DNA from 2 places in the Streptomyces sp. HUAS 31 genome. Region 1 is predicted to be linked to the other one. Evidence: predicted binding sites of a transcription regulator. Region 1 holds the regulator's gene; the other holds the start of a gene.
What was found. Region 1 encodes HrcA, which represses chaperone genes, less so after heat shock. Its sites were predicted from a motif close to TTNGCACTCNGNNNNNCNGAGTGCNAA; they were not measured.
Positions count from the first base shown of each region.

Region 2: groL (chaperonin GroEL) is a predicted target of HrcA. The motif match lies at 6,390-6,416, and genes of this name have one in related genera.

Region 1 covers NZ_CP116353.1:3,223,013-3,232,710, forward strand. Annotated here, with positions in the region: gene PGH47_RS14235 (S41 family peptidase) at 1-2,590, opposite strand, end outside; gene PGH47_RS14240 (hypothetical protein) at 2,765-3,319, opposite strand; gene PGH47_RS14245 (hypothetical protein) at 3,463-3,879, shown strand; gene PGH47_RS14250 (VOC family protein) at 3,821-4,213, opposite strand; gene PGH47_RS14255 (16S rRNA (uracil(1498)-N(3))-methyltransferase) at 4,231-4,980, opposite strand; gene PGH47_RS14260 (nitronate monooxygenase) at 4,977-6,062, opposite strand; gene dnaJ (molecular chaperone DnaJ) at 6,253-7,389, opposite strand; gene hrcA (heat-inducible transcriptional repressor HrcA) at 7,390-8,406, opposite strand; gene PGH47_RS14275 (MBL fold metallo-hydrolase) at 8,571-9,314, shown strand; gene PGH47_RS14280 (DUF3097 domain-containing protein) at 9,346-9,698, shown strand, end outside.
Region 2 covers NZ_CP116353.1:4,431,209-4,440,906, reverse strand. Annotated here, with positions in the region: gene PGH47_RS19540 (DUF3263 domain-containing protein) at 31-282, shown strand; gene otsB (trehalose-phosphatase) at 323-1,207, shown strand; gene PGH47_RS19530 (alpha,alpha-trehalose-phosphate synthase (UDP-forming)) at 1,226-2,665, opposite strand; gene PGH47_RS19525 (glucosyl-3-phosphoglycerate synthase) at 2,761-3,705, opposite strand; SAM riboswitch class I at 3,853-4,022, shown strand; gene thrC (threonine synthase) at 4,041-5,327, shown strand; gene PGH47_RS19515 (MoaD/ThiS family protein) at 5,324-5,599, shown strand; gene PGH47_RS19510 (cold-shock protein) at 6,042-6,248, shown strand; gene groL (chaperonin GroEL) at 6,579-8,201, shown strand; gene PGH47_RS19500 (NADH:flavin oxidoreductase) at 8,548-9,675, shown strand.

The sequences.
Region 1 (9,698 bases):
GCATGTCCGGGACATGGAGGTAGCCGAGCCGGCCGCCGGACTTCTCGTGCACGTACGCCCGCCGGTCCGCGACCCACGCGTGGTAGCGCAGCGGCTGCTCGTCCGCGATGGGCACCACGACCGCGTGCCGTACGTCCCCGCCGCCGGCCGGCGAGATCGTCAGCTCCACCGCCTTGCCCGCCGTGCCGACGAGCAGCGGCCCCGGCCCGGTGACCGGGTCCACCGGCACCCCGGCCACGGCCACGATCGCGTCGCCCGCCCGCACCGCGACGCCGGGCGCGGCCAGCGGTGCCCGCGCGTCGGGGTCGGAGGTCTCCGACGGCAGGATGCGATCGATGCGCCAACTCCCGTCGGCGTGGCGGGAGATGTCCGCGCCGAGCAGCCCCTGCCGGGCGCCGCCGCCGTACCCGCCGCGCGAGGCGACGTAGGCGTGCGAGGTGCCCAGCTCGCCCTGCACCTCCCACAGCAGGTCGATCAGGTCGTCGTGGGTGGCGACGCGGTCGAGGAGCGGGCGGTAGCGGTCCAGGACGCCCGGCCAGTCCACCCCGCTCATGTCGGGCCGCCAGAAGTGGTCCCGCATGATGCGGCCGGCCTCGTCGAACATCTGCCGCCACTCGGCGGCCGGGTCGATCCGCTGCCGTACGCGGGTCAGGTCCACGGTGATGTTGGAGTCGCTGTCCTCGTCGCCGGACGCCCGCCGGTCGCTCGGTACGACCTTGAGCCTGCTGTCGGTCCACAGCAGGACCCGCTTGCCGTCGCCGCTGACCTCGAAGTCGTCGGCGTCGTCGGCGAGATGCTCGACGCGCCGCTGAAGCAGGTCGTAGCGCTCCAGCTCGGTCTTGGGCTCGGGGTCGTCGGGCGTGGCCCGGGAGGCGCCGAGCGCGCCCTGCACCGGGTGGCGCAGCCACAGCACGCCGTCTTTGGCGGTCCGCAGGCCGGTGTAGCGGGCGGCCTCGACGGGGAACGGCACGATCCGGTCGGCGAGCCCTTCGAGGTCGATGCGGGTGGCGGGGGTGCCCTCGCTGTCGGGTGTCTCCTCCTTGTCCGGCGCGTCGAAGGAGCGGCCGTGCCGCTGCGGGCCGAAGGGGGACGGGGTCGTGGCCGCCAGCGTGATCAGGTGCGGGCGGGAGCCGACCACGAAGGCCAGGTCGAAGACGTGCTCGTCGTAGACCGGGTCGAAGGCGCGCGTCGACAGGAACGCCAGGTGCTTGCCGTCCTGCGTGAACGCGGGCGCGTAGTCCTGGAATCGCAGCGGGGTCGCCTCGGAGACCGACAGGTCGGTGGTGTTGGCGAGCTTGAGCTGGGCCAGCGGGCGCGGGCCGGGGTGCGACCAGGCGAGCCAGGCCGAGTCGGGCGAGAAGACCAGCCCCGACACGTCGCCGTCCACGCTGCGGTCGACCTCGCGGACCTCGCCGCTCTCCCGCTCGACGAACAGCACCCGGCCGTCGTGCGCGGCGACCGCCGCCCGGCTCCCGTCGGGCGCCATGGCCAGCTCCAGCACCCGCCCGAGCTGTCCGGCGGCCAGTCTGCGCGGGGTGGCCCCGGGCGCGAGCCCGGTCGCCGGGGCGAACTCCAGCGCGTCGTCGCCCTCGGCGTCCGTCACCCACACCACCCACTCCTCGCCGTCCGCGCGGAAGGTACGGGGCAGCCGGGCCCGTACGCCGGGCTCGGCGGCCAGTGCGCGGGCGGGGCCCGAGCGGTGGGTGACCCAGTGCACGTTGCCGCGGACGCAGACGGCGCTGCCGCGCGCGGTGTGGTCGGGCGCGGCCTCCCCGAAGGAACGGGCGGCGTTCAGCGGGTACGGCTGCCGGTCGGTGCGCTGCCCGCCGAGCCGGATGTCCAGCCGGCGCGGCTCGGCGCCGTCGAGGTCGTCCAGCAGCATGAGTTCACCGGCGGACACGTACACGACCCGGGTGCCGTCGCTCGCGGCGTGCCGGGCGTAGAACCCGTCGACAGATGTGTGCCCGCGCAGATCGGAGCCGTCGGCGAGGGAGGAGTACAGGGCTCCGACGCCCTCGTGGTCGGAGAGGAAGGCGATCCGGTCCCCCACCCACACGGGGTCCTCGAGGTTCCCGTCCAGCTCCTCGTGCAGCCGTACGAAGTCGCCCTCGCCCTCCCGGTCGATCCACAGCTTGCCCGCCGTGCCGCCGCGGTAGCGCTTCCAGCGGGCGGCCTCCAGGCCCATCGGCGCGGAGGCGAGCACCAGGTGCGGCCCGTGCACGACGTCGCCGACGGGGCCGTACGGCAGGGTGGTCGCGGGGCCGCCGTCGAGCGGGACCGTGTGGGCCCAGGTGCGGCGGCTGCCGGCCTGGCCCTGGGTGCTGATCGCGAGGACCCGGCCGTCCGGGGTCCAGCCGCGCACCCGGGTCTGCCAACTGCCCCAGTGCGTAAGTCGCCTGGAGGGGCCGCCGTCGACCGGCGCGATGTGCACCTCGGGGGCGCCGTCGCGGGTGGAGGTCCAGGCGACGGTCGTGCCGTCGGGCGAGATGCGCGGCCGGGAGACCGGCACGTTGTCGGCGCTGACCCGCCAGGCGCGGCCGCCGTCGAGGGGGGCGATCCACACGTCGTCCTCGGCGGTGAAGGCGACCAGGTCGCCGCGCAGATGCGGATACCTCAGATACGCGGACGAGGAGTGTGCGGCCGGCGGGAGGGAGGCCGAGGTCGTCACGGCCGTCGCGGACTGTGTCACCCGATCACCCTAAGCAAGGGCGGCGTGCACGAACAGCCCCTTGGATCACTTGCCCGCGCCGCCCGGGGGACGCGGTCACTTGCCCTCCGGCCAGCAGTTCGGGTGTTCCTTGCAGTAGACGGTCTTCGTGACGGTCACCGTGACGGTGGGCCCGGGCTGCTGTCCGCCGCCGGGGTTCACGGGCGAGGGCGTGGCGTCGCACTTGCCCAGACCGTTGACGTGGAACCACTCCTTGCCGTCGATCTTGGCGACGAGGTCCCCGCGCACACAGGCGCCGCTGACGGCCCGGGTGATCCGGCCGGTGACGACGATGTCCTTGCCGCCGCCGGTCTCGCCCTCGCAGTCGACCTTGACGACGGTGTTCTCGCTCGCCGTGGCACCGGAGCTCTTGTTGCCGCCGCCGTCGTAGGAGCCGGTGCAGTTGAGCCACTGCACGTCGGCCTTCTGGCGCTCCAGTTCCGCGGTCACGGTCTGGTCGGTGGTGAACGCCACGGTCGCGCTGCTCAGTCCGCCCGGGTCGCAGGCGCCCAGCCCGCCGACCGCGACCACGGCAAGCCCGGCGACACCGGCCACCCGCACGCCGCGAGGCCGACGCCCCGCACAACCCCAAACCCTGCTGAATGCCCCCATGGGAGGGCAGCCTGCCACTGTCGCCGCCGACGCGGTAGAGCGCATACGGCCACTCCAGGACCTCGGACATCACAATCGAATGAAGCCCAATCGGCGCTGAAAACCCGGAGACCGGGCGGTGTCCGGCGCCGTAGCGTGGCCGGATGCGATCACACCGCCGGCTGCGCAGGCTCGTCGTGGACGGGCGGACGACGTATCTGTGGAGCGTCCGGCACAAGCACCGCGACGGAGACGTGTGCCGTGAGGTCCTGAACCTCTGCCTGGACGGCGTCCGCACGCGTGTCGTCTTCCGCTCCGGCCCGTCCGGCTCGGGCCGCTACGTCGCCGACGGGTACTGGTTCGCGGGCTGTGTCGCCGACGGACGCGGCAATCTCCTCAACCTGCGCGAGCCGGGGGTCGTGCGGGCCCTCGTCGACGAGGCCGCGCGGCGCGAACTGCTGTCGGGCAAGGGTGAGTTGGACGGCTGGGAGCTGTTCCACGCGGTCGTCGAGGCCGTCGAGGTCAGCCGCGCAGCAGCAGCCACTCCTGGAGTTCCACCAGGTTCCCCTCCGGGTCCTTGAGGTGGACGACCCGCATGCGGTCGGTCATCGGGGCGGGGCCGTGCATGAGGGTCGCGCCACGGGCGGTGATCTGGGCGCAGTAGGTGTCCAGGTCGTCCACGCGCAGGACGACCATGGAGCGATGGCCGGCGGCGTCGTCGCCGAGTTCGCCGAGGGTCTCGGCCATCATGACCCGGTCCTGGAGGGCGATGCCCGCCGAGCCGGTGGCGGGGCTGAACTTCTCGTACGGCCCGTCCGTCGCCCCGGACTGCGGCTTGAGGCCGAGGACGTCGGCGTAGAAGCGGTAGCAGGCCGCGAAGTCGGTGACCAGCAGCCGTACTTGGGCGAGTTCCACGGCGGACGTCCCTCCCGTCAGGACCAGCGGCCGGTGCGGCCGAGGAGCAGTGCCGTCGCCGCGGTTCCGGCGGTGGAGGTGCGCAGGACGGTACGGCCCAGACGGTACGCCTTCGCCCCGGCCTCCTCGAAGAGGGCCAGTTCCTCGGGCGACACCCCGCCCTCCGGCCCGACGACGAGCACGATCTCGCCCTCGGCCGGCAGGTCGGCGGTCGCGAGGGCCTCACTGCCGTAGTCGCGGTCCTCGTGCAGTACGGCGGCGAAGTCGGCCGCCGCGAGCAGCGCCGCGACCTGCTTGGTCGTCGCCGCGTCCGCGACCTCGGGGAAGCGCACCCGGCGGGACTGCTTGCCGGCCTCGCGGGCGGTGGCCCGCCATTTGCCGAGCGCCTTCGCGCCCCGCTCGCCCTTCCACTGCGTGATGCAACGGGCGGCCGCCCACGGCACGATCGCGTCGACGCCGGTCTCGGTCATGGTCTCGACCGCGAGCTCGCCGCGGTCGCCCTTGGGCAGGGCCTGCACGACGGTGATCCGGGGCCGCTCGGGGGCCTCCTCGGCCACGGCCCCGAGCTCCAGCACCAGCCGGTCCTTGCCCTCGGCCGCCTTGACGACGCCCTCGGCCCAGCGGCCGTGCCCGTCGGTGAGGACGACTTCCTCTCCGGCCCGCAGCCGCTTCACCGAGACGGCGTGCCGGCCCTCGGGCCCGTCGAGCACGAACTCGGCACCGCCGGCCCGCTCCAGCGACTCGACGACGAACACCGGCGCGGTCATCCGGCCGCACCACCCTCCGGGAAGACCGACAACGCTGTCGACGCCGCGTCCAACTCCGCGACCAGGACCTCCACCAGCCGCCCGGCGGCGAGTTCGCGGGCCATGCGGTGGCCCTGCCCCGCCCACAGCGCCATGCCCTGCGGGTCGCCGGACGCGGCGGCCTTCTTGCGCAGCGGCGAGGTGAGGTGGTGGACCTCGGGGTAGGCGGCGGGGGCGTACGGGCCGTGCTCGCGCAGGAAGCGGTTGACGAGGCCGCGCGCGGGGCGTCCGGAGAACGCGCGCGTCAGCTCGGTGCGGACGAACAGGGGGTTGGTCAGCGCCTGCTTGTGCAGGGCGTTGGCGCCGGACTCCGGGGTGATCAGGAAGGCGGTGCCGAGCTGGGCGGCACTGGCGCCGGCCGCGAGGACGGCGGCGATCTGGCTGCCTCGCATGATGCCGCCGGCGGCGACCAGCGGCAGGCTCACGGTCTCGCGGACCTGGGCGACGAGCGACAGCAGCCCTATGCCGGTGCCGTCGGTCTCGGGGTGGTCGCGGTGGGTGCCCTGGTGGCCGCCGGCCTCGACGCCCTGCACGATCACGGCGTCGGCGCCGGCCCGCTGCACGGCGAGTGCCTCGTCCGGGGTGGTGGCGGTGACGAGGGTGACGGTGCCGGCGCGGCGCAGGGACTCCAGCACCTCGGCGGTGGGCACGCCGAAGTGGAAGGAGACGACCGGCACCGGGTTGTCGAGGAGCACGGCGAGCTTGGCGTCGTAGCCGTCGTCGCGGCCGCTGTCCGGGTCCCCCAGCTCGACCTCGTACCAGGCGGCCTCACCGGCGAGCTGATGACGGTAGACGTCCACGGCGGCCGCGTCGGCGTACTCGGGCTGCGGCATGAACAGGTTGACGCCGAAGGGGCGCTGGGTCAGTCCCCGCAGCTGCTTGATCTCCTGGTACATCCCGTCGGCGGTTTTGTACCCGGCGGCGAGAAACCCCAGCCCACCGGCCTCGGACACGGCGGCAGCGAGGTGCGGCACGGAGACGCCGCCCGCCATGGGGGCCTGCACGATCGGATGGGGGAAAAGATCGGTCAGCGCGGAGGACATGACGGCATGTTGTCACGTCCTCCGAACAAGTCCGAATCGGCCCTTCCCTTGCCCCGGGCCGGAACTTCCCCCCACCCGTCAGCGACCGTTGAAGGCGTCCTTCAGCCGCGAGAACAACCCCTGCTGACCGGGCTGACTGTGCCTGCCCGGGGGCCGACCCCCGGACCCCCGGCAGCCGGCCGAGCTCGCGTCAGCGACCGTTGAAAGCATCCTTCAGCCGAGAGAACAGCCCCTGCTGACCCGGCTGGAACTGTCCCTGGGGGCGTTCCTCGCCGCGGAGCTTGGCCAGTTCGCGCAGGAGGCGTTCCTGTTCGGGGTCCAGCTTGGTCGGGGTCTGGACCTCGACGTGCACGATGAGGTCGCCTCGGCCGCCGCCCCGCAGATGCGTGACACCGCGGCCGTGCAGCGGGATCGACTGGCCGGACTGGGTGCCGGGCCGGATGTCGACCTCCTCCATGCCGTCCAGCGTCTCCAGCGGCACCTTCGTGCCGAGGGACGCCGCCGTCATCGGGATCGTCACCGTGCAGTGCAGGTCGTCGCCGCGCCGCTGGAACGTCGAGTGCGGGAGTTCGTGGATCTCGACGTACAGGTCACCGGCGGGACCGCCGCCGGGCCCGACCTCGCCCTCACCGGCGAGCTGGATGCGGGTGCCGTTGTCGACACCGGCCGGGATCTTGACCGTCAGCGTCCGCCGGGACCGTACGCGGCCGTCGCCGGCGCACTCGGGGCACGGCGTCGGGACGACGGTGCCGAAGCCCTGGCACTGCGGGCAGGGCCGCGACGTCATGACCTGGCCCAGGAAGGACCGCGTCACCTGCGACACCTCACCGCGACCGCGGCACATGTCACACGTCTGGGCGGAGGTGCCGGGTGCGGCCCCTTCACCGTTACAGGTGTTGCAGACGACGGCCGTGTCGACCTGGATGTCCTTCGTCGTGCCGAAGGCCGCCTCGTCGAGCTCGATCTCCAGTCGGATCATCGCGTCCTGGCCGCGCCGGGTGCGCGAGCGCGGACCGCGCTGGGACGCCGTACCGAAGAAGGCGTCCATGATGTCCGAGAAGTTGCCGAAGCCACCGGCGCCGAAGCCGCCCGCGCCCGCGCCGCCCGCCTGGGACAGCGGGTCGCCGCCGAGGTCGTAGACCTGCTTCTTCTGCGGGTCCGAGAGCACCTCGTAAGCGGCGTTGATCTCCTTGAACCGCTCCTGGGTCTTCGGATCCGGGTTGACGTCCGGGTGCAGCTCGCGGGCGAGCCGCCGGAAGGCCTTCTTGATCTCTTCCTGCGACGCGTCGCGACGCACGCCGAGCACGGCGTAGTAGTCCGTGGCCACTTACGACTCCGCCAGGATCTGTCCGACGTAACGTGCCACTGCGCGTACCGCTCCCATCGTTCCCGGGTAATCCATGCGGGTCGGTCCGACCACGCCGAGCTTGGCGACTGCCTCGCCGCCCGAACCGTAGCCCACCGAGACCACGGAAGTGGAGTTGAGTCCCTCATAGGCGTTCTCGTGCCCGATCCGCACGGTCATGCCCGAATCCCCGGCCTCGCCAAGCAACTTGAGGAGGACGACCTGCTCCTCCAGGGCTTCCAGGACCGGCCGGATGGTGAGGGGGAAGTCATGCCCGAAGCGGGTGAGATTGGCGGTGCCGCCGATCATCAGCCGCTCCTCGTTCTCCTCGACGAGTGTCTCCAGGAGGGTGGAGAGCACGGTCGAGACGGTGCCGCGGTCCTCGATGTCGAAGGCCTCGGGGAGGTCCTCGACGAGCCTTGGCACATCGGTGAAGCGCCGCCCCGCGACCTTGCTGTTCAGCCGTGCCCGCAGGTCCGCGAGCGAGGCCTCGCCGAAGGGCGCCGGGCAGTCGATCATCCGCTGCTCGACCCGGCCGGTGTCCGTGATCAGCACGAGCATCACCCGCGCGGGCGCGAGCGAGAGCAGCTCGACGTGCCGGACGGTGGACCGGGTCAGCGACGGGTACTGCACGACGGCGACCTGCCGGGTGAGCTGCGCGAGCAGCCGTACCGTGCGGGCCACGACGTCGTCGAGGTCGACCGCGCCGTCGAGGAAGTTCTGGATGGCGCGCCGCTCGGGCGGGGTCATCGGCTTGACGCCGGCGAGCTTGTCGACGAACAGCCGGTAGCCCTTGTCGGTGGGGATGCGCCCGGCGCTGGTGTGCGGCTGGGCGATGAAGCCCTCGTCCTCCAGCGCCGCCATGTCGTTGCGGACGGTGGCCGGGGAGACGCCGAGGTTGTGCCGCTCGGTGAGCGCCTTGGAGCCGACCGGCTCCTCCGTCCCGACGTAGTCCTGGACGATGGCGCGCAGCACCTGGAGCCTGCGTTCACTCAGCATCTCGCGCGCACCTCCAGATCTCGTTCCCCTTGGCATCTTTCCTGGCACTCTGTCCATCCGAGTGCCAGCCGTCCCCGGCCAGTGTACGGCGGTGGGGTACACCCCGGGCAAGGCCGGGCCAGGTCCGCCGTGCTCGACACGGGTGTCCCCGCTAGCGTCGCCGCATGACGGTGACTTGGGAAGAGCTGGGATGGGAGCGGCTGGCGTCCGGGGTGGGCCGGTGCCGGCTTCCGGGCTGGGACTGCACGGCGGGGCTGGTCGTGGGGGACGGCACCGCGCTGCTCGTCGACGCCGGGTCGAGCCTGGCGGAGGGCGTGCGGTTGCGTACGCAGGCGCAGTGGCTCGCCGGTCACCGTGTGACTCATCTCGCGCTGACGCATCCCCACTTCGACCATGTCTTCGGGGCGTCGGCGTTCGCGGGCGCGGAGGTCTACGGCCCGGTCGGCATGGACACGATGCTGGACGGCCGGCAGGCGCGCGAGGAGCTGCGGGCCGACGCGGTGCGCAACGGTCTGGATCCGGCCGCCGCGGAGGAGGCGGTGGACGCGCTGATCCGGCCCCGTCACCAGGTCAGCGGCGAGTGGACGCTCGACCTGGGCGGCGGCCGCCAGGTCCTGCTGGCGAACGTGGGCCCCGCGCACACCGCGCACGACCTGGTGGTGCTCGTGCCGGGTGACGTCTCGGGCGACCGGGAGGTGGTCTTCTGCGGGGATCTGGTGGAGGAGTCGGGCGAGCCCCAGGCCGGGTCCGACGCGGTGCCCTCGCACTGGCCCGCCGCGCTGGACCGGCTGCTGTCCCTGGGCGGCGAGGACGCGCTGTACGTACCCGGTCACGGAGCGGTGGTGGACGCGGAGTTCGTACGGCGCCAGCGCGACGAGCTCGCGTCGGAATTCGGCGTGTCGCAGTGAGCGCGGGGGTGCTTCTCCTATCGTCGTCCGAATGCGCCAGTACTCCCCGGACCTGACCCCGCCCTGGAAGAAGCCCAAGCCCGTCCCCGAGGTACCGGCGGAGCCCGGCCTGGTGGTCGAGGAGCCCGGCACGGGGTTCTGCGGCGCGGTGATCCGCTGCGAGGCGGGCACGGTGACCCTGGAGGACCGCTTCGGCAAGCACCGGGTGTTCCCGCTGGAGCCGCGTGGATTCCTGCTGGAGGGCAAGGTCGTCACGCTGGTCCGCCCGTCGGGCGCGGCTCCGGCACGTCCGACCCGTACGGCCTCCGGTTCGGTCGCCGTCCCCGGGGCTCGTGCCCGCGTGGCCCGTGCCGGCCGTATCTACGTGGAGGGCCGGCACGACGC
Region 2 (9,698 bases), 1.2 Mb from region 1:
TTGTCGGTGGCGGGGGTTACGGTGCGAGCCATGGACCAGCACCAGGACCCGCCCGAGGCCGCCCTCGCCGACCGCGAGCGGGCCATCCTCGCTCTGGAACGCCGGGGCTTTCCGGGCCCCGGCGTCAAGGAGCGCGCGATACGCGAGGAACTGGGCCTGGCCCCCGTCCGCTACTACCAGCTGCTGAACGCCCTGCTGGACGACCCCAGGGCCCTGGCCCACGACCCGGTCACGGTGAACCGGCTGCGACGGGTGCGGGAGGCCCGGCGGACGGAGCGGTGAGCGAGGGGTGCGCGGCGCCCTCGCTGGATAGGGTCCTTGTATGGCCAGTGACCAGGAAAAGGATCTGACCGACCCCGACCGGGCCGACTCCACGGCCCCTCTGCCCACCCCCGCGACCGCAAACGGCCGCGACGGGCTCGCCGCACTCCTCGCGCGGCCCGCGCGGGCACTGATCGCCCTGGACTTCGACGGGACGCTCGCCCCGATCGTGCCGGACCCGGAGAAGGCGCGGGCCCACCCCGACGCCCTGCCGGCGCTCACGGCGCTCGCTCCGAAGGTCGCCGCCGTCGCGGTGATCACCGGCCGCCCGGCCGACGTCGCCGTGCGGTACGGCGGATTCGCCGGCGTCCCCGGCCTTGAGCACCTCGTCGTGCTCGGGCACTACGGCGCCGAGCGCTGGGAGGCCGTCAGCGGCGAGGTCACCGCGCCCGACCCGCACCCCGGCGTCGCGGCCGTACGGGCCGAACTGCCCGGCATCCTCGAAGCGAACGGCGCCGCGACCGGCACCTGGACCGAGGACAAGGGACACGCCGTCGCCGTCCACACCCGCCGTGCCGCCGACCCCCAGGGCACCTTCGAGGCCCTGCGCACCCCCCTCGCCGACCTGGCCGTGCGCAACGGCCTGATCGTCGAACCCGGCCGCATGGTCCTGGAACTGCGCCCGCCCGGCATGGACAAGGGCGTCGCGCTGAGCGAGTACGTCCGCGAGCTCGGCGCCGAGTGCGTCCTGTACGCCGGCGACGACCTCGGCGACCTGCCCGCCTACGCCGCCGTCGACAAACTCCGCTCCGACGGCACCCCCGGCCTGCTGGTGTGCAGCGGCAGCGAGGAGGTCACCGAACTGTCGGAGCGGGCGGACGTCGTGGTGGACGGCCCGGCAGGGGTCGTACGGCTGCTGCGGGCGATCGCCGACGCCGCCGGCTGACCCTGGCCCCGCCTCCGCTCAGGAGGCCGGGCCGGGCTGCTCCTCCAGTGCGTGCAGCTGGTCCAGGAACCACTGGGCGGGCGGTAGCGCGGTCGCCGCGGCCGCCAGGCGCTTCGAGCGCTCCGCCCGCTCCTCCGGCCCCACGGACAGCGCCTCGTGCAGCGCCCGCGCCGTGCCCACCACGTCGTACGGGTTGACGGTGATCGCGTCCTCGCCGAGCTCCTCGTGGGCCCCGGCCTCCCGCGAAAGCACCAGCGCGCACCCCTCGTCGGAGACGAGCGGCATCTCTTTCGCGACGAGGTTCATGCCGTCCCGGATCGGGTTGACCAGCGCCACGTCGGCGAGCCGGTAGGCGGCGAGCGAGCGGGCGAAGTCGTCCTTGACGTGCAGCACGACCGGCGTCCAACCCGGCGTGCCGTACTGCGAGTTGAGCTCGTCCGCCAGCCGCTGCACCTCGGCCGTGTAGTCCCGGTACACCGCCAGGTCCTGCCGCGAGGGGTAGGCGAAGGCCACGTGCACCACCCGCTCGCGCCACTCGGGGTGGTCGTCGAGCAGCTGCCGGTAGGAGAGCAGGCCGCGGACGATGTTCTTGGACAGCTCGGTCCGGTCGACCCGCACGATCGTCCTGCGGGCGGTGCCGTCCGGGGCCGAGCCGATCTCGTCGCGGAGCGCGGTCATCCGCTCCGTCACGTCCGCCCGGTGGGAGCGTTCGCGCAGGAAGTCCGCGTCCGCGCCCAGCCCGTGCACACCGATCCGCGTGCCCCCGAGTCCGTCGGCGAACCGGGCGCAGCACGCCTCGAAGGCGTCCGCCCACCGCCGGGTGAGGAACCCCAGCCGGTCCGCGCCCAGCATCCCGCGCAGCACCTGCTCGGCGATGTCGTCGGGCAGCATCCGGAAGTACTCCGGGGGCGCCCACGGCGTGTGCGAGAAGTGGCCGATCCTGAGGTCGGGGCGCAGCTCACGCAGCATCCCGGGCACCAGCGTCAGGTGGTAGTCCTGCACCAGCACCGCCGCCCCCGGCGCCGCCTGCCCGGCCAGTGCCTCGGCGAAGGCGCGGTTGTACGCCTCGTAGGACGCCCACTGGCGGCGGAACTCCGCGTCGAAGACCGGCTCCAGCGGCGTCTGGTAGAGCATGTGGTGGACGAACCACAGCACCGAGTTGGCGATGCCGTTGTACGCGTCCGCGTGCACGTCCGCCGGGATGTCCAGCATCAGCACGCCGTCTTCACCGACCCCGCGCCGCACCGCCTCCCGGTCGCCGTCGGACAGCGCCGAGCACACCCACAGCGCGCCCGCGTCCGGCCCGATCGCCGACAGCCCGGAGACGACTCCGCCGCCTCCGCGCCTGGAGTGCAGCGAGCCGTCGTCCCGCACCTCGTACGAGACCGGGCCGCGGTTCGACGCGACGAGCACCTTGGCGGCACCGTGCGTACCCGGCGCATCCTGCGTGGAAGCCATAAGCCTCAACCTAGCCCTCCCCGGAAACGCTCAAACGTGCGGTTCCGCTCAGTGGGGGGCGCTCGTCAGCCCTGTATACGGCCGGTTTCCGGCGTTTACGCCACCTTCCGCGTCGCATACTCGGCGATCTCCACCATCGGCGGCCGTTCCTCGGTGTCCACGGAGTACGTCCGCGGCTCGAAACCGTCCTCGCCGCGCTCGAACTGGGTCAGCGAAGGCCGCACCAGATGCCCGCGGGCGAGCCGCAGCTGCGCCGTGCGGTAGATCGCGGCGGACATCCGGCCGAGCGCCTGCCCGTCCTGGTGCCGGTGCTTGCGCACCCCGACGTCCACCTGGGCCAGGGCGTCGAGCCCCACCAGGTGCAGCGCGTCGACCAGCATGCCCAGCTCGACGCCGTACCCGACGGGGAACGGGAGCTGTTCCAGCAGGCTGCGGCGGGCCGCGTACTCGCCGCCGAGCGGCTGCACGAAGCCGGCGAGCTGCGGCCAGTGCATGTTCAGCAGCGGGCGCGCCATCAGCTCGGTGACCCGGCCGCCCTGTCCGGCGGCACCGGCGAGCGGGCGGTCGTACATCGCCTTGACCAGGTCCACGCCGGGGTCGGTGAGCAGCGGGCCGACGATCCCGGAGACGAAGTCGGAGGAGAACTCCTTCAGGTCGGCGTCGATGAAGCAGACGATGTCGCCGCCGGTCACGAGCAGGGAGCGCCACAGGACCTCGCCCTTGCCGGGCACGGCCGGGACGCGCGGCAGGATCTCGTCGCGGTGCACCACCCGGGCGCCCGCCGCGGCGGCCACCTCGGAGGTGCGGTCGGTGGAGCCGGAGTCGACGACCACGATCTCGTCGACCAGCGGGACCTGCCGGACGAGGTCATGGGCGATGATCGCGACGATCTCGCCGACCGTCTCCTCCTCGTTGAGCGCGGGCAGCACGACGGACACCGACTGGCCCGAGCGCTGTTTGGCGGCCAGGATGTGATGCAGCGGGCGGTCGGCTACGGACCAGGAGCGGCTGCTCAGCCAGCGCTCTGCTTCTTCCAGCACGGTCGGCGGCTCCTCACTGTCGGGACGTCTGTGATCCATCTCGCGGTTCGGACGGCTAGCTCAACTGTCCTGGCGTTCGGTTACAGTCTTGAACAACGCGGATGACCATCGCATGTCCGAGGTCGGCCGTCGTCAACAACCGAATACCGCTCATCCAGAGGGGCAGAGGGATACGGCCCGATGAAGCCCCGGCAACCCTCCAGTCGGTTCTCGTAGATCAGCGTCGATCGTCACCGTTGATCGTCTCCGCGAGGCTCCCGGCTAGGGAAGGTGCCAAATCCGTCTCACGGCGAGATGCGTCGTGAGGAAGATGAGGAGAAAGGGCCTCGCCTCACATGGCTGCGCAGACTGTTGCAAGCACCACCGAATCCACCGTAGACCTCGGCCCCGCCGCGGCGCTCTCCTGCCGCGAGTGCGGTCACCGGGTACCGCTCGGCCCGGTCTTCGCGTGCGAGGAGTGTTTCGGCCCGCTGGAGATCGCCTACGACTTCTCGGCCTACGACGCCGAGGAGCTCCGCAAGCGGATCGAAGCGGGCCCCGCGAACATCTGGCGCTACGCGCCGCTCCTGCCCGTCCCGGCCGACGTCGCCGACAAGCCGAACCTCAACCCCGGCTGGACCAAGCTCGTCAAGGCCGACCACCTCGCGAACGAGCTCGGCGTCGACGCCGGCAAGCTGTTCGTCAAGGACGACTCCGGCAACCCGACGCACTCCTTCAAGGACCGTGTCGTCGCCCAGGCCCTGGAGGCCGCCCGCGCCTTCGGCTTCACCACGCTCTCCTGCTCCTCCACCGGCAACCTGGCCGGCGCGGTGGGTGCCGCGGCCGCCCGCGCCGGCTTCCGCTCGTGCGTGTTCATCCCGCACGACCTGGAGCAGGGCAAGGTCGTCATGGCCGCGATCTACGGCGGCGAGCTCGTCGGCATCGAGGGCAACTACGACGACGTGAACCGTTTCTGCTCCGAGCTGATCGGCGACCCGGCCGGCGAGGGCTGGGGCTTCGTCAACGTCAACCTGCGGCCCTACTACGCCGAGGGCTCCAAGACCCTGGCGTACGAGATCTGCGAGCAGCTCGGCTGGCAGCTCCCGGACCAGCTCGTCGTCCCGATCGCGTCCGGCTCGCAGCTCACGAAGATCGACAAGGGGCTCCAGGAGCTGATCAAGCTCGGGCTCGTCGAGGACAAGCCGTACAAGATCTTCGGTGCGCAGGCCGAGGGCTGCTCGCCGGTGTCGACCGCGTTCAAGGCCGGCCACGACGTGGTCCGTCCGCAGAAGCCGAACACCATCGCCAAGTCGCTGGCCATCGGCAACCCGGCCGACGGACCGTACGTCCTCGACATCGCGCGCCGCACCGGCGGGTTCGTGGAGGATGTGACGGACGAGCAGGTCGTCGACGCGATCAAGATCCTCGCCCGGACCGAGGGCATCTTCGCGGAGACCGCCGGTGGGGTGACCGTGGGTGTGACGAAGAAGCTGATCGAGAACGGCGTCCTCGATCCCACCAGGACCACCGTCGTGCTGAACACCGGCGACGGCCTCAAGACGCTGGACGCGGTGGCCGGCACCGGCCTCACCGCCACCATCCGCCCGAACCTGGACTCCTTCCGAGAGGCTGGCCTCGCATGAGCGTGACCGTTCGCATCCCGACCATCCTGCGCACCTACACCGGCGGGCAGGCCGAGGTCGCCGCCGAGGGCGGCACCCTCGCCGAGGTCATCACCGACCTGGAGAAGAACCACACCGGGATCGCCGCCCGGGTGCTCGACGACCAGGGCAAGCTGCGCCGGTTCGTCAATGTCTACGTCAACGACGACGACGTGCGTTTCGAGCAGGGCCTTGAGACGGCGACCCCGGACGGTGCGGGCGTTTCCATCATCCCGGCCGTCGCCGGCGGCTGACCGAATGACCGATCATTACCTTCGGTAACCCAGGTTACTGAGAGTTCATCGAATTGCCCCCTCCGTGAGAGAAGCGGAGGGGGCAATTCTGTGTGGTTGAGCGAGGTACAGTTGGGGAACGTGCCGCCGATCTCCGAGTCGGTTGCCTTGAATTTCTGCCGTAAGCCCGACAAGAAGTAGCCAAAGTGTGCGGGTTTTTTGCGGCTTTTGTTCCGTATGCCGGGTCCGACTTGACCTGAAGTCAGCGGAATTGTCCCCACATTCCCGACCGGTCGTGCCCGGATTTCTCGTCCGATTGACCTGTTGCAGACGGCAGTTGGGCAGATACATTCAGCCGCGGTCGACGCGTTCCGGCGCACGCCCCCGACCGATGGGGGGTGAGGTCTGACCCGGATCCGCGAAGTGTGGATCTGTGCAAGGGCCAGTAATAGGGGAGTTAGGCATGGCTCAGGGCACCGTCAAGTGGTTCAACGCGGAGAAGGGGTACGGCTTCATCGCGGTCGACGGTGGTGCGGATGTTTTCGTCCACTACAGCGCGATCCAGATGGACGGGTACCGCACCCTGGAAGAGGGCCAGCGGGTCGATTTCGAGATCTCGCAGGGTCAGAAGGGGCCGCAGGCGGACATGGTCCGACTGGCGACCGGCTGAAGCACGCGTCGACTAACAGCAGCGACGTACTTCTTCGAAGGGCCCGCACCTCCTGGGGGGTGCGGGCCCTTCGTCGTGTTCGCGACCCGTTCGCGCCCTGTTCGCCCCCGGCGGAGCGCCCCGCCCGATCCCCGAGAGCCGCTTGCACTCGCATGGGTCGAGTGCTAATCATTGCGTTAGCACTCTGAAGGTGAGAGTGACAAAGAAGGACCGGGTCGGTGAGGCCCGCAGGCCAGGTGGGGCAAGGAACCACGAGGCATGTGAGCCGTCCGTCGCGGGCGCGGGCGCGGTCCGAAGGAATCACCCCCAGTCCTGGAGGGACCACTTCACATGGCCAAGATCATCGCGTTCGACGAGGAGGCGCGGCGCGGCCTCGAGCGCGGCATGAACCAGCTCGCGGACGCCGTCAAGGTGACGCTCGGCCCCAAGGGTCGCAACGTCGTCCTCGAGAAGAAGTGGGGCGCCCCCACGATCACCAACGATGGTGTCTCCATCGCCAAGGAGATCGAGCTCGAGGACCCGTACGAGAAGATCGGCGCCGAGCTGGTCAAGGAAGTCGCCAAGAAGACGGACGACGTCGCCGGTGACGGTACGACCACCGCGACCGTTCTCGCCCAGGCCCTGGTCAAGGAGGGCCTGCGCAACGTAGCCGCCGGCGCCAACCCGATGGCCCTCAAGCGCGGTATCGAGCGTGCCGTCGAGGCCGTCTCCGCCGCCCTGCTCGAGCAGGCCAAGGATGTCGAGACCAAGGAGCAGATCGCTTCCACGGCCTCCATCTCCGCCGCCGACACCCAGATCGGCGAGCTCATCGCCGAGGCGATGGACAAGGTCGGCAAGGAAGGCGTCATCACCGTCGAGGAGTCCCAGACCTTCGGTCTGGAGCTGGAGCTCACCGAGGGTATGCGCTTCGACAAGGGCTACATCTCGGCGTACTTCGCCACCGACATGGAGCGGATGGAGGCGTCGCTCGACGACCCGTACATCCTGATCGCCAACTCCAAGATCGGCTCCGTCAAGGACCTGCTCCCGCTCCTGGAGAAGGTCATGCAGTCGGGCAAGCCGCTGCTGATCATCGCCGAGGACGTCGAGGGCGAGGCCCTGTCGACCCTGGTGGTCAACAAGATCCGCGGCACCTTCAAGTCCGTCGCCGTCAAGGCCCCGGGCTTCGGTGACCGTCGCAAGGCGATGCTGAACGACATCGCCATCCTCACCGGTGGCGAGGTCATCTCCGAGGAGGTCGGTCTCAAGCTCGAGAACACCTCCCTGGACCTCCTGGGCAAGGCCCGCAAGGTCGTCATCACCAAGGACGAGACCACCATCGTCGACGGTGCCGGCTCCTCCGAGCAGGTCGCGGGCCGCGTGAACCAGATCCGCGCCGAGATCGAGAACAGCGACTCGGACTACGACCGCGAGAAGCTCCAGGAGCGCCTGGCGAAGCTCGCGGGCGGCGTGGCCGTCATCAAGGCCGGTGCCGCGACCGAGGTGGAGCTCAAGGAGCGCAAGCACCGCATCGAGGACGCCGTGCGCAACGCCAAGGCGGCCGTCGAGGAGGGCATCGTCGCCGGTGGTGGCGTGGCTCTGCTCCAGGCTTCCGGTGTCTTCGAGAAGCTGGAGCTGGAGGGTGACGAGGCGACCGGCGCTGCCGCCGTCAAGCTCGCCCTTGAGGCCCCGCTGAAGCAGATCGCCGTCAACGCCGGCCTTGAGGGCGGCGTCGTGGTGGAGAAGGTCCGCAACCTCACCCCGGGTCACGGCCTGAACGCCGCGACCGGTGAGTACGTCGACCTGGTCGCCGAGGGCATCATCGACCCGGCGAAGGTGACGCGTTCCGCGCTGCAGAACGCCGCGTCGATCGCTGCGCTGTTCCTCACCACCGAGGCCGTCATCGCCGACAAGCCGGAGAAGGCCGCCGCGCCCGCCGGCGGCGGCATGCCGGGCGGTGACATGGACTTCTGATCGACCGCGGAGGCTCCGGCCTCCGGTTGATCAACGTCCTTCCCGAGGGCGGCACCCCCTGTTTTCGACAGGGGGTGCCGCCCTCGGTGCGTTTGGCGGGTGCGGGCCGGTGGGGGCTGTTCGCGCAGTTCCCCGCGCCCCTAAAAGAAGGGCGTCCGCCCGCCGCGCGCCCTCCAGGGGCGCGGGGAACTGCGCGACCAGCCCCCACGCACCCGCAGCCGCTCGCAAAACGATCGCGCTCCCCGGGAATGCGGAGTCTCACACTCACCGTTGCTTAATCAGGTGCAACAATGCGTGTGCACATACTGACCGGTATAAGTAGACCCCTTTCCCCAGGAGCCCCCACGTGACCGTCACTCAGCCCGCTGCCTCTCGTGCGGCGCAGATTCTGGCTCGGCCGACTGCGATCAACGGCCTCACTGTTCCCAATCGCATCGTGATGGCGCCGATGACGCGGATGTTCTCGCCGGGTGGTGTGCCGGGGGCGGACGTGGAGTCGTACTACTCGCGGCGGGCCGCCGCCGGTGTGGGGCTGATCGTGACCGAGGGGACGTACGTCGGGCACGAGTCCGCCGGGCAGAGCGACCGGGTGCCGCGGTTCCACGGCGAGGAGCAACTCGCCGGCTGGGCCAAGGTCGCCGACGCGGTGCACGCCGCGGGCGGCACCATCGTGCCGCAGCTGTGGCACATCGGCATGGTGCGCGAGCAGGGCCAGCCGCCGTACGCCGAGGCGCCCGCGGTGGGTCCGTCCGGGCTGCGGATCGGGGCCGAGGAGGCCACCGGCAAGGCGATGACCCGGCGCGACCTGGACGACGTGATCGGCGCCTTCGCCGAGGCCGCCGCGGACGCCGAGCGCATCGGCTTCGACGGCGTGGAGATCCACGGCGCCCACGGCTACCTCGTCGACCAGTTCCTGTGGGAGGGCACCAACCGCCGCACGGACGCCTACGGCGGTGACCCCGTCGCCCGTGCCGCCTTCGGCGCCGAGATCGTGGCCGCCGTACGCGAGCGCGTCTCCCCGGAATTCCCCGTCATCTTCCGCTACTCGCAGTGGAAGCAGGAGGCCTACGACGCCCGTCTCGCCGAGACCCCCGAGCAGCTGGAGGCCATCCTGGCCCCGCTCGCCGCAGCCGGCGTCGACGCCTTCCACGCCTCCACCCGCCGCTACTGGATCCCGGAGTTCGACGGCTCCGACCTCAACCTCGCGGGCTGGACCAAGAAGCTGACCGGCAAGCCCACCATCACCGTCGGCTCGGTCGGCCTGGACGGCGAGTTCCTGGGCGCCTTCGCCGGCCAGGGCTCCGGGCTCAAGGGCATCGACGACCTCCTGGACCGTCTGGAGTCCGAGGAGTTCGACTTCGTCGCCGTCGGCCGCGCGCTGCTCCAGGACCCCGAGTGGGCGGCCAAGGTGCTGGACGGCCGCTTCGGCGAGCTGGCGCCGTACGACGCGGCGTCGCTGAAGACCCTGAGCTGAGCCCGACTCGCGGCTACCGTCGG